One region of the Neptunomonas phycophila genome, then DNA from elsewhere that is predicted to be linked to it. Evidence: predicted binding sites of a transcription regulator. Region 1 holds the regulator's gene; the other holds the start of a gene.
The links. The regulator sigma-54, encoded in region 1, starts transcription at its own class of promoters, with help from an activator protein. The targets are predictions, from matches to a motif close to TGGCACNNNNNTTGCTNT.

Region 1 (5,963 bases):
TCGGCAATGGGGTATAGCAACCCCTTCACCGATGCCGGTACTGCCCAGCCTTTCTCTGCCAATTAGGCCGGTGAAGATAAGTTCGTGTGTGACTTCTTCACCGACTGATTCAGCAATGAGTTTGCTTGCCATTTCTAGCACGCGCTTTTTGCTGCCGCCCTCTACTGCTTGTAGAGTGCGGCTAGGTGTTAACAGAGAAATTATGGGCATATGACTTCAATTAGTTATTAGAAGGTTATTTATGGCTCTTGAGCTTTTCTTTATGTTTGATGATTTGACGGTCTAGCTTATCCGTCAGGGCATCAATGGCCGCATACATATCCGGCTGCTCACTGGTTGCAAATATTTCGCCTCCAGCAATATGCATGTCAGCTTCGGCAATTTGCCGCTGTTTATCAACACTCAAGGTCACTTGTACGTTAGTGATGTTATCGAAATGGCGTTCTAGCTTGTCAAACTTAGTGTGTACATACTCGGACAGTGCTTCAGTCAGTTCTACATGGTGACCTGTGATATTGATCTGCATAGATTGTCTCCTTAGCACGACTCTTCAGTCGTATGCGTATCGTTATTAAACCAGACGCTTGCGTTCATTAGAAGGAGCGATTCCCATCGCTTCGCGATATTTGGCGATCGTCCTTCGAGCGACCTGGATTCCTTCTTCATCGAGAAGTTGAGCAATTTTACTATCACTTAAAGGTTTAGCAGGGTTTTCGGCAGCTATCAGTTTTTTTATGACCGCTCGTATGGCTGTTGATGAGGCTGCGCCACCATCGCTGGTGTTGACATGGCTTGAAAAGAAGTACTTTAGCTCAAATATTCCGCGAGGTGTGTGCATGAATTTTTGTGTCGTCACACGTGAGATAGTGGATTCGTGCATCTCAACTGCTTCGGCAATGTCATGTAACACCATGGGCTTCATAGCTTCTTCACCATGCTCAAGAAAATCTACTTGCCTTTCGATAATTTGACTTGAAACTTTTAGCAGAGTTTCATTTCGGCTGAGTAGACTCTTAATAAACCAGCGTGCTTCCTGTAAATGGTTTTTTAAATAGGTGTTATCCGCGCTGGAGTCCGCTCGGCGAATCAAATCAGCATACTGAGTGTTGATCCGTAAATTAGGTGAAGCTTCAGAATTCAAGCGCACGGTCCAAACACCTTTGAGCTTTTCCACAAAAACATCTGGAATCACATATTCAGCTTTTGAAGGTGAAATCATTGCTCCCGGCTGCGGGTTTAGCGTTTGAATGAGTTCAATAATAGCCTGTAATTGTGGTTCTTTGATGCGTAGCTTGCGCATCAATTGTTTGTAATCATGGTTACCCAGTAAGTGGATATAATGTTGGCACAAGTTCAATGTTTGCGCTAACAAAGGAGGCGGCTCAGGTAATTGTTTTAATTGTATGCACAGGCATTCACCTAAGTCGCGGGCCGCTACACCGGGCGGATCAAACTGCTGTACGCGATGCAATACGGCTTCGAACTCTTCCAGTTCTGCTTCTTGGAAGCGTTCTGGTTCTTGGCGTTTAAAGTCTTCAAGCAGCTCTTCAATGTTAAGGCGTAAATAGCCTTCGTTGTCGATCGCATCGATAATGGCTTCAGCAACTAAACGGTCGTCTGCGGACATCCTTGTTAGGTTAAGTTGCCATAGCAAATGGTCTTGGAGACTCTCCTCGGCACTATCATTCGATTCAAAAAAGCTGTCATCGTCACGATTACTTGTGCTCGATGTGTTGCTGCTAGTTTGGTAAGTGTCGTCCCAAGATGAATCGGTTGATAACTCACTGGGGATGTCATCGTTCCACTTGTCGTCAAAAGAGTCGGGTTCTTGGTCGTCAGATTGTGTCGATTCTTGTGTTGTTTGCGCCGTGTATTCCGATGGGGTTTGATCTGAATTGCTAGGCTGCTCGCTCTGTGTAGAGTTGTCCTGCGGAGCCGCATTGTCTTCACTGTCTTCATTAGTTTCCAGCATGGGATTGCTGTCTAATGCAGATTGAATCTCCTGCTGTAGATCAAGTGTCGATAATTGCAGTAAGCGAATTGCTTGCTGTAATTGTGGGGTCATCGTGAGATGTTGCCCCATTTTTAACTGTAATGACTGCTTCATAAATTACAAGTAGACTCCAGAAAACACGAGGTGTTGCTTATAGTCGAAACGATTCGCCGAGGTAAGCAGCACGAACTTTTTCATTTGCCAGTATATCGCTTGGCTCGCCTTCAGCTAGGATAACACCTTCACTGACTATGTAGGCTTTCTCACAAATGTCTAGTGTTTCTCTGACATTGTGGTCCGTTATTAAGACTCCAATACCTTTTGATTGTAGGTGTTTTATCGTCTTTTTAATATCATTTACAGAGATTGGGTCAACCCCTGCAAAGGGTTCGTCTAACAAAATAAAAGCGGGCTCGGAGGCTAGGGCACGCGCTATTTCGACTCGGCGTCGTTCTCCACCAGACAAGCTCATACCTAGACTATTTCGTATGTGCGTAATGTGAAACTCTTCTAACAACTCTTCCATTTTGGCTTTTTGTTGATCAACTGATAGCTCTTTTCGCATTTCTAAAATGCCAAGTAAGTTATCTTCAACACTGAGCTTTCGAAAAATAGATGCTTCTTGAGGTAAGTAACCAATTCCTTTGCGTGCGCGTTGGTGCATAGCCAAAGGGGTAATCGTTTCTTCGTTGATAGCTATTGAGCCGTTATCAGCTTTGACCAAGCCCACAATCATGTAAAAGCAGGTAGTTTTACCGGCACCATTGGGACCCAGAAGTCCTACGATTTCACCGCTATTGACCGAGAGGGATACATCGCGAACGACATTACGTTTTTTGTATGATTTTGCTAAGTTGCGAGCGTGTAAAGTGCTATCCGGCGTCATCATATTATTTCGCTTTTGGTTGGATAATCATTTGTACGCGCTGTCCTGAGTTGCCTTCACCGCTATAGGCATTAACGAGAGACTTTTCCATCTGATAAACAATGCGTTCGCCGCTGAATTGGTTCTTGTCTTGTTCTACGCGAGCGTTGCCGGTGATCGTGATGGTTTGTTTATCAACTTGATACTCTAAACGTTGACCAAACGCGTCGGTAATAGCTTGGTTTGCTGATGCTTGTTGGCTAAAGCTTGCTGGGCTACCCGTGGCGACAATGCGGTTTACGTCATTATTTTTCTGATAAAGGTTAACCTTAGCGGCTTTTATTTTCATAGTACCCTGGGTAATAAGCACGTTGCCCGTATAGGTAGTAATTCCGCTATTTTCATCAATCTGAGCGCTATTAGCGGCGATATGGATAGGCTTCTTGCGGTCGTCAGGTAACGCAAAGGCAAGCTGGGTAGCGAATAGGCATGTGCAAGCCAACAGGGATAGTTGTTTAAGGTTCGACATAAAAAGTGCCTTTTACGTCCGATAGTAAATCGGAGGTCCGCGAATTAATGTTGATCGTCATGCCAGTTGCTGTCGTTTCAAACTGTTGGTTTGTTATTTTGACGGGTAGGTCTGTGCTCGCGATACCACTGCGGCGGTCAAAATTTAACGACGACGTGGTTAGTAAACTGGCATCGGGCATGTTGGGATTATGCGTGACGCGTACGTCTTCATCAAGCGTCATGCGGTCTTCATTATCAAATAACGTGCCAGTTTTGCTGGTGAGCGTGACAGGTGTTCCTTTTTCATCCTGCATTTCGACGGATGGAGAAAGTAGTCTGGATAATGCTTGATCGGGAAAGTGAGTTAACTCAGCGGCTGACAGTGTCGCTTTAAGCTTCCCTTGTTCATCGAACTCTTTTACTTTGCTGCCTTTTAGGTAGTAATCCGCACCCTGTGATAATGCGCTTTGTGTCGGTGTCTCTTGCACGTCATCAGGGTTAATAATCCAGTAAGCGAGAAGCGGTAACAAGAGAATACTTGCAACGGCTACTCGCGCTTTGCTTTGGTTCAGTAGCATTAACGGAACCTCTGGTACGCCTGTTCTAACAAGCCTTTGGCTTGTAGGATAGTCTCGCAAAACTCACGAGCGGCTCCATAACCCCCTGTTCGTTCAGTTACCCAACTGGCCTCTTCTTTTACAAGAGGGTGCCCATTGGGAACTGTTGCACCAAAAGCAACGGCTGTAATAGCGGATAAATCAGGTAGGTCGTCGCCAATATAGGCGGTTGTCTCTTCGCTATGAGCTGTTTTGTCTAGTATTTCACGCAGGGCGGTAAGTTTGTCATCCCGTCCTTGGTGCAGGTATGTAATTCCCAGTGCTTTGACACGCATTTCGACTTGCGGTGACTTTCGGCCAGTAATGATCGCGGTTTCAATCCCCGCGTCATGCAGCATTTTGAAGCCTAGGCCGTCTAGGGTGTTAAACATTTTGACTTCTGAACCATCTGCAAGGAAATGTAAACTGCCGTCAGTTAAAATACCATCCACGTCAAACACTGCTAGCGTGATGTTTGCGGCGCGTTTTGCAAGTTCAATATTGTCGATAGTGCGCATTAAATCACTCCTGCTTTTAACATGTCGTGCATATTCAGTGCGCCAGTAGGGCGACCTTGGTTATCGCAAGCAATCAGCGCGTTGATTTTTTTAGTTTGCATGATGTGAAGGGCTTCGGCGGCGAGCATTTCTTCGTTTACGGTTGTTGATTGGCGTGTCATAACTTGTTCTATTGGTGTTGATTTGAGGTCAAGGTTCAAATCAAGCGTTCGTCGCAAGTCTCCATCGGTAAATATACCGACCAGTACACCGTCTTTGTCGACAACTGTTGTCATGCCTAAGCGCTTTTCTGTAACTTCTATAAGTGCCGCATTAACTGATGTGCCGAGTTCGACGGTAGGTATGTCGTCGCCTGCGTGCATAATGCTTTTAACTTTGAGCAAGAGCTTGCGGCCGAGGCTACCACCAGGGTGAGAAAAGGCAAAGTCTTCGGCGGTAAAACCTTTGGCTTCAAGTAAGGCGATTGCAAGTGCGTCTCCCATCACCAACTGCGCCGTCGTACTGGATGTAGGTGCTAAGTTGAGAGGACATGCTTCTTCGGAAACAGAGATGTCTAAATTGACATTAGCTTCTTGAGATAATGTGGATGCAGGGTTACCTGTAATACTGATTAGCGGAGCTGCCATCCGTTTAATGAGCGGCAATATAGTCACAATCTCAGCGGTTTCACCTGAGTTGGATAGCGCAATGACCACGTCTTCTGGTGTGAACATCCCCATATCGCCATGGCTGGCTTCACCTGGGTGAACAAAGAAGGCCGGAGTGCCTGTGCTGGCTAGTGTTGCTGCAATTTTACAGCCAATGTGACCTGACTTACCCATACCTGTGACAATGACACGTCCTTTGCATTCGATCAGCAGTTCGCAGGCTGCTTCGAATCCGGCATCTAAATGCGGAATAAGTTCTAGTACTGCTTCGGCTTCTAATTTAATAGTACGAATAGCAGATTCTAAGAAAGGTTTGCTTTGTTCCATAATAAAACTTACTTATTTCCGTTTGGGTTAATCAGGATGCAACAGTGTACAGCAGGTAGAGATATCCCGCATAGGCGGCGGTTAGTAGGCCGCCCTCGATACGTGAGATTCGGGCGGGGCGCTGCCACAAGCAAAAGGCGACAAGCAGCATTGTGACGGCAAGCATGGCCATGTAGTCACGGGAGAACGCGTCTGCCTCAATGCTAATGGGAGACACTAAGCCCGGAATTGCCATCACGGCACCTAAATTGAAGATGTTAGAACCGACTATGTTACCTAATGCGATATCGTGTTGTTTTTTTAGTGCACTGGCTACGGTAGCCGCTAATTCCGGTAGGCTGGTGCCGATGGCTACAATCGTCAAACCAATGATGAGTTCGGAGACGCCCATAATTGTGGCGATTTCAACAGCGCCCCAGACGAGTAATCTTGAGCTTGCTATTAAAAGAGCAAGCCCTATTAGCAGCCAAAAAATAGCTTTAGGTGTTGTCAGTTCGGGGATTTCTT
Region 2 (5,963 bases), 370 kb from region 1:
CAGTAAAGATAGACGGGATTGCTGACGGAATAACAATCTTAATAACATGTGTAATCCAGTTAAGTCGCAGTACTTGGCTGACGTTTTGCAGATCTTTACTGATGCTAGATACACCAACTGCCGTGTTTAAAAGTGTTGGCCAAATAGAGCATAAAGAGACGGTAATCACCGATGTAACAAAGGACTTGGCAAACATAGGATCGTCTGTGACATACACTGCCGAGACGACCATAGTCACCAGCGGTAACCAAGCCAAAGGCGAAACTGGCTTGAACAGTTGAATAAGGGGGTTGATAGCCGTGTATAACGTTGAATTTAATCCAATCATGATGCCTAGAGGTATCGCCACCAACGAGGCGACTAAAAAGCCCGTCATGACTGTGCCTAAACTGGTCCAGATTTGATCAATAAATGTTGGTGCACCTGTGTAGGGGCGAATCTTTACTTCTGCATCTGGGTTCTTAGCCAGCTTTTTTTCGTTGCGCACTTCTTGGCGCTCGTAAAATGCTTTTTCTTTTTCTCGCTCTGCGTTGTGCTCGGCAAACAAATTAACTGTTTGCTCATACACCGCAGCAGGGCCGGGGAAGGTACCGAGCGATGTATTGATATTTTTGGCGCCAACTTGCCAGATGAATAAAAAGATCACTAGTCCAATTAACGGCACTCCAATTGATCGAAGTATTACCATTAATTGATCACCCGGACGCTCGCCCTGTGCGATCTTAACAAACGGCTCAAGCCAACTCATTTTTAATAATATAGCGCTCATCATTCGGCTCCTGTAGGTGCCCCACCAGCCGTGGTGGGGCAGGGTCAGGTTTTACTGTGATCTACAATTAGATCTTTTCGTCGTTTTTCAAACCAATTTTGAACTTGGTGAGGTAATCGTTTGGTTGCTTACCATCATAGGTAATCCCATCGATAAAGCCTGTCTGCGGTGGTTTGAAACCATCTTCTGTTGCGAAGTCTGGAAAGTCAGACGCTTCCATCGTGCCTTCTTCAATTAAGGCTTGAGCGGCTTGGGCGTAAATGTCAGGACGATACACTTTTTTAGCGATATCCATGTACCAGCTATCAGGCTTTTGCTCGTCAATTTGCCCCCAACGGCGCATCTGCGTTAGATACCAAATGGCGTCTGAATAGTAAGGGTAGGTTGCGTTGTAGCGGAAGAATACGTTGAAATCAGGCACATCACGCTTGTCGCCTTTTTCATACTCAAATGTACCTGTCATCGAGTTGGCGATAACGTCGTAATCTGCACCCACATAGTTGGGCTGCGACAATATTTTCACCGCTTCAGGACGGTTGGCGTTGTTGTCTTCATCTAGCCATTTAGCGGCGCGGATCATCGCTTTTACGACACGTAAGTGTGTATTGGGGTATTGATCAGCCCATTGGCTGGATACGCCAAAGACTTTCTCTGGGTTATCACGCCAAATTTCGTAATCGGTCACCACAGGAACCCCAATCCCTTTAAATACAGCTTGTTGGTTCCATGGCTCGCCCACGCAATAACCATAAATAGTGCCAGCTTCCATTGTGGCGGGCATTTGAGGTGGTGGCGTTACCGATAGCAAAGCGTCAGCATTGGTAATGCCTTGCACATCAGAGCCTGAAGAGTAGAACCCTGGGTTTATACCGCCAGCAGCTAACCAATAACGTAGCTCGTAATTGTGGGTCGAAACAGGGAAAACCATACCCATTTTGAAAGGTTTGCCTTCTGACTTAAACTTTTCGACGACAGGCTTTAAAGCATCTGCTTTGATGGGGTGTACGGGTTTTCCATCATCGCCTGTTGGAATATTGGGTTTCATTTGCTCCCAGATATCGTTAGAAACGGTAATTGCGTTACCGTTTAAGTCCATGCTGAATGCAGTGATGATATGCGCTTCAGTACCGTAACCGATGGTTGCACCTAAGGGTTGGCCTGCGAGCATATGAGCACCGTCAAGCTGGCCGTCGATTACGCGGTCTAGTAAGACTTTCCAGTTTGCTTGTGCTTCGAGAGTGACATACAAGCCTTCATCTTCAAAATAGCCTTTCTCGTAAGCAATGGCCAAAGGCGCCATATCCGTTAATTTAATGAAGCCGAACTTAAGATCTTCTTTTTCCGGCTCGCCTATTTCTGCGTGAGCAGGTGTGAAAGCCAATAGGCTTGAAACCGCAGCCGCACCAAATGTCATAACGGTTTTGCGTAACAAGTTACGGCGGCCGATGACAGACTTCAGAACATTCTTTTTCAGAAAATCGTTGGACATGTTTCAAGCTCCCTAAGTATAAAAACAGAAAAGGCGCCCCGACCGGAGGGTGAGATCCGGTCCAAAGGGCGCCTTTGCCTAAATAAATTATGTGTACATATGTAATGATGTGTATGTACTTAATTTGATATAGCAGAGAGCGTGCCAAATATTTAAAAAGCCCGCTATAACGGGCTTTTAAGAGAAAAGCTATGTGAGTTTAGTGGGGATGATCTAGCTAATTGTGCATTAATTTGTGCATTTTTTGAGCGCCACTACCCAGTTAGGCACTAGGTTGGCGCACATTTACTAGGCCTTTAGTCCTCTATCGAAAACGAATATCGGACGGCATGACAATAGGGTGGTGTGTGCCGGCTATTTCCCAATTGCCAGCATGAACGCCTTCGTCTTTTGTGTTCTCACAAGGGAGGTTTATGTCGAGCGCACTAGCCACCTCGCGGTATAAGCTCGTTAAATAGGTTTGTTCGACAATGTTATCCAAAGATTCTGGAGCCTGATTGTGATCGCTGACATTGAGAATGTGTTGGCTAAACCATCTGGCCTGCGATAGCCATGGGAAGGTAGCAATGGGCGGAGTAAAACTATGCTGCCCAAATAGCAGGTTTATACTATCAATGTCATCAATAGGGATGTAATCGTTGTTTAATAACAGTGCAAATCCACTCAGTTTATTTGTTTCGTTATCTAACCACGAGCAAGCCTTTAAAAGAGCGGCAATGAGGCGTTGGTGGGTTGCAGGGTTGCTTTCGCTCCAAGCTTTAGTCACACCGAGCACTTTATCTGGTGCATTTTCCCAAATTTGATGGCCGCTTAGCAGCTTGTGTCCAACGCCTTTGGCCTGCGCCAAACTGTTCCAAGGTTCGCCCACACAAAAAATATCAATCACGCCGCGCTGCATGGCATCAACCATTTGCGGAGGAGGCACAACGATCAGTTTTAGTTTCCCTTGCGGGTCTATATCGAAGTGCTGCAGCCATTCCCGTAATAGAAAGTGATGAGTGGAATACGTATGGACAGAAGCAACGTTTAGAGTACCCTCAAAACCTTCAAGGTAGCTTTTTAGTGCCAGCGCCGCTTGCTCGCTATTGAGTGCAATATTGGATGGGTTGATTGCCTCCCATAAGGTATTTGATACCGTAATGGCATTGCCGTTTAGCCCCAGTCCCATAGCCGTCACCATAGGTTGGCTAGCGCCTAAGCGCATAGCACTGGCCAACACAATACCTGCCGGCATTGGGGCGGCGTCTAACAGGCCATACTGCACTTTATCCCGAATGCTTGCCCACGATGATTCGCGGCTAAGTGTTACGGATAAGCCCGCTTCTTCAAAAAAGCCTAACTCTTTTGCAGCGACTACGGGTATACAGTCGAGTAGGGGGATATATCCAATGTTCAATTCAGATTTTTCGGCAGCAGGAAAATCGTCAGGTAAACGGATATCGGTGGTTGCTGAATTCATGACACCAACTCCAAAACAGAAATAATATTTTTAGCAATATCGTTTAATGGCTTTTGTTGATCCATCGCCATTTTGCGCATTGCTTTAAAGGCTTGCTCTTCTGAGCAGCGGTTATGTTTCATGACTAAGCCTTTAGCACGCTCAACTATTTTACGGTCAGCTAACTCATTTTTGGCGTCAGCTAACTCAGAGCGTAATGCTTGGAACTCTCTAAAACGTGCAGCGGCCACATCTAAAATGGCTTTCATACGGTGATGTTCTAGTCCATCAACAATATAAGCACTTACACCTGCACGAATCGCCTTTTCGATGGTTGGCTGATCACCCTGTTCGGCAAACATTACAACCGGGCGCGGCGAACTCTGGTTAAGGATTGCCATGTTCTCTAGGACGTCGCGATCGGGCGAGTCTAGGTCCACAATAATCATATCGGGTTTTAGCTCTTCCACTCGGTCAGCTAAATGATCGGTTGTATCAAGGCGGGCTAAAACGTCATAGCCTTGATCACGCAACGCCTGCTCAACCAGAGCGGCACGTCCTCGATCTTCATCGATAACCAGTACAGATAAACGTTTCTTCAATTGAGAGTCCTAAGCAGCTTTCATCATAGATAAACAAGAATACTGGCCGGTGGAGCCAGCGAACCTCACCCAATTCATTATTCCCGCTATTCTACACATAGGCGGGATAAGCAATAAATACGCCATGCGTCCCATTGTTGCTCAGAAAAAATAAACCATTAGCTAGGTGGCATGTCGATTAGCACGGCGCGGTTTGCATGCGTATAATACCGCTTTTTCGTATGTCTTATTTCATTATTAAGCTTTACGCATTGATTCACTCATATATTCAATCATCGTTGTTGTGGTAGGAAGAGAATGACTGTACGTACACGTGTTGCACCATCGCCGACAGGCGATCCTCATGTAGGCACAGCCTACATAGCCTTGTTTAACTTGGCGTTTGCGCGCCAGCATGGCGGGCAATTTATCCTCCGCATAGAGGATACCGACCAGACACGTAGCACGTCAGAATCGGAACAAAAGATCCTCGATTCATTGCATTGGTTAGGCCTGGAATGGGATGAAGGTCCAGATGTTGGAGGCCCTCATGGTCCTTACCGCCAAAGCGAACGTAAAGACATGTATGCGCAATATGCTTACGATTTAGTAGAGAAAGGGCATGCGTTTATCTGTTATCGCACGTCAGAAGAGCTAGACGAATTGCGCGAAGCGCGTCGCGCTGCGGGTGGCCACACCGCGCTAAAACAGAGCGATTTAGCCTTACCGGCAGACGAAGTCGAAAAGCGTAAAGCGGCAGAGGCTCCTTTTGTTATCCGTATGTGCGTCCCTGAAGATGACGGCGTCTGCGTGGTTGATGATCTATTACGCGGACCAATCGAATTAGAGTGGGGCATGGTTGATGCTCAGATCTTGCTAAAATCAGATGGTATGCCAACCTACCACCTTGCAAACGTGGTTGATGATCACCTAATGGAGATCACTCACGTTATTCGCGGCGAGGAGTGGATCAACTCGGCACCTAAGCACAAGCTGCTGTACCAATACTTTGGTTGGGATATGCCAACGCTATGTCACATGCCGTTGTTGCGTAACCCAGATAGATCCAAGCTATCTAAGCGTAAAAACCCGACCAGTATTTTGTATTACCAGCGCATGGGTTATATGGCCGAAGCCTTGCTTAACTACTTGGGTCGTATGGGCTGGTCTATGCCGGATGAGCGCGAGAAGTTTACGCGTGACGAGATGTTCGCCAACTTTGACATCACTCGTGTTTCACTGGGTGGCCCTGTTTTTGATCAAGAGAAGCTTAGCTGGCTAAACGGCACATGGTTACGTGAGAACTTAACCCACGCCGAGTTTGCAGAGCGTTTTCAACAGTGGGCACTTAACCCTGAGTACCTGATGCAGATCGTTCCATTAATCCAGCAACGCGTCGAGAAATTCTCGGATGTCGCGCCATTAGCCTCGTTCTTCCTCTCGGGCATGTTGCCAATTAACGAAGCGGACTTTGAGCATAAGAGCCTAACGATTGATGATACCAAACGTATCCTTCAATACGCCGTATGGTTGCTTGATACCGAAAACAACTGGGAAAAAGACCACTTGTTTGCTCAGATGAAACAACTGTCTGAAAAGATGGGCTACAAACTACGTGATTTCCTATTCCCGTTGTTTATTGCCGTGGCAGGAACAAACCAAACCGTATCGGTCATGGATTCGATG

Region 2: a site for sigma-54 is predicted at 2,388-2,405, ahead of BS617_RS09195 (CmpA/NrtA family ABC transporter substrate-binding protein). Genes of this name have one in related genera too.

What each region holds. Positions count from the first base shown of each region.
Region 1 is NZ_MRCI01000001.1:2,395,329-2,401,291, reverse strand. Features, by position in the region: gene ptsN (PTS IIA-like nitrogen regulatory protein PtsN) at 1-210, opposite strand, end outside; gene hpf (ribosome hibernation promoting factor) at 236-526, opposite strand; gene BS617_RS10900 (RNA polymerase factor sigma-54) at 572-2,107, opposite strand; gene lptB (LPS export ABC transporter ATP-binding protein) at 2,145-2,882, opposite strand; gene lptA (lipopolysaccharide transport periplasmic protein LptA) at 2,884-3,387, opposite strand; gene lptC (LPS export ABC transporter periplasmic protein LptC) at 3,374-3,946, opposite strand; gene BS617_RS10880 (KdsC family phosphatase) at 3,946-4,482, opposite strand; gene BS617_RS10875 (KpsF/GutQ family sugar-phosphate isomerase) at 4,482-5,456, opposite strand; gene BS617_RS10870 (calcium/sodium antiporter) at 5,488-5,963, opposite strand, start outside.
Region 2 is NZ_MRCI01000001.1:2,023,012-2,028,974, reverse strand. Features, by position in the region: gene BS617_RS09200 (ABC transporter permease) at 1-769, opposite strand, end outside; gene BS617_RS09195 (CmpA/NrtA family ABC transporter substrate-binding protein) at 837-2,183, opposite strand; gene BS617_RS09190 (CmpA/NrtA family ABC transporter substrate-binding protein) at 2,563-3,717, opposite strand; gene BS617_RS09185 (ANTAR domain-containing response regulator) at 3,714-4,298, opposite strand; gene gltX (glutamate--tRNA ligase) at 4,596-5,963, shown strand, end outside.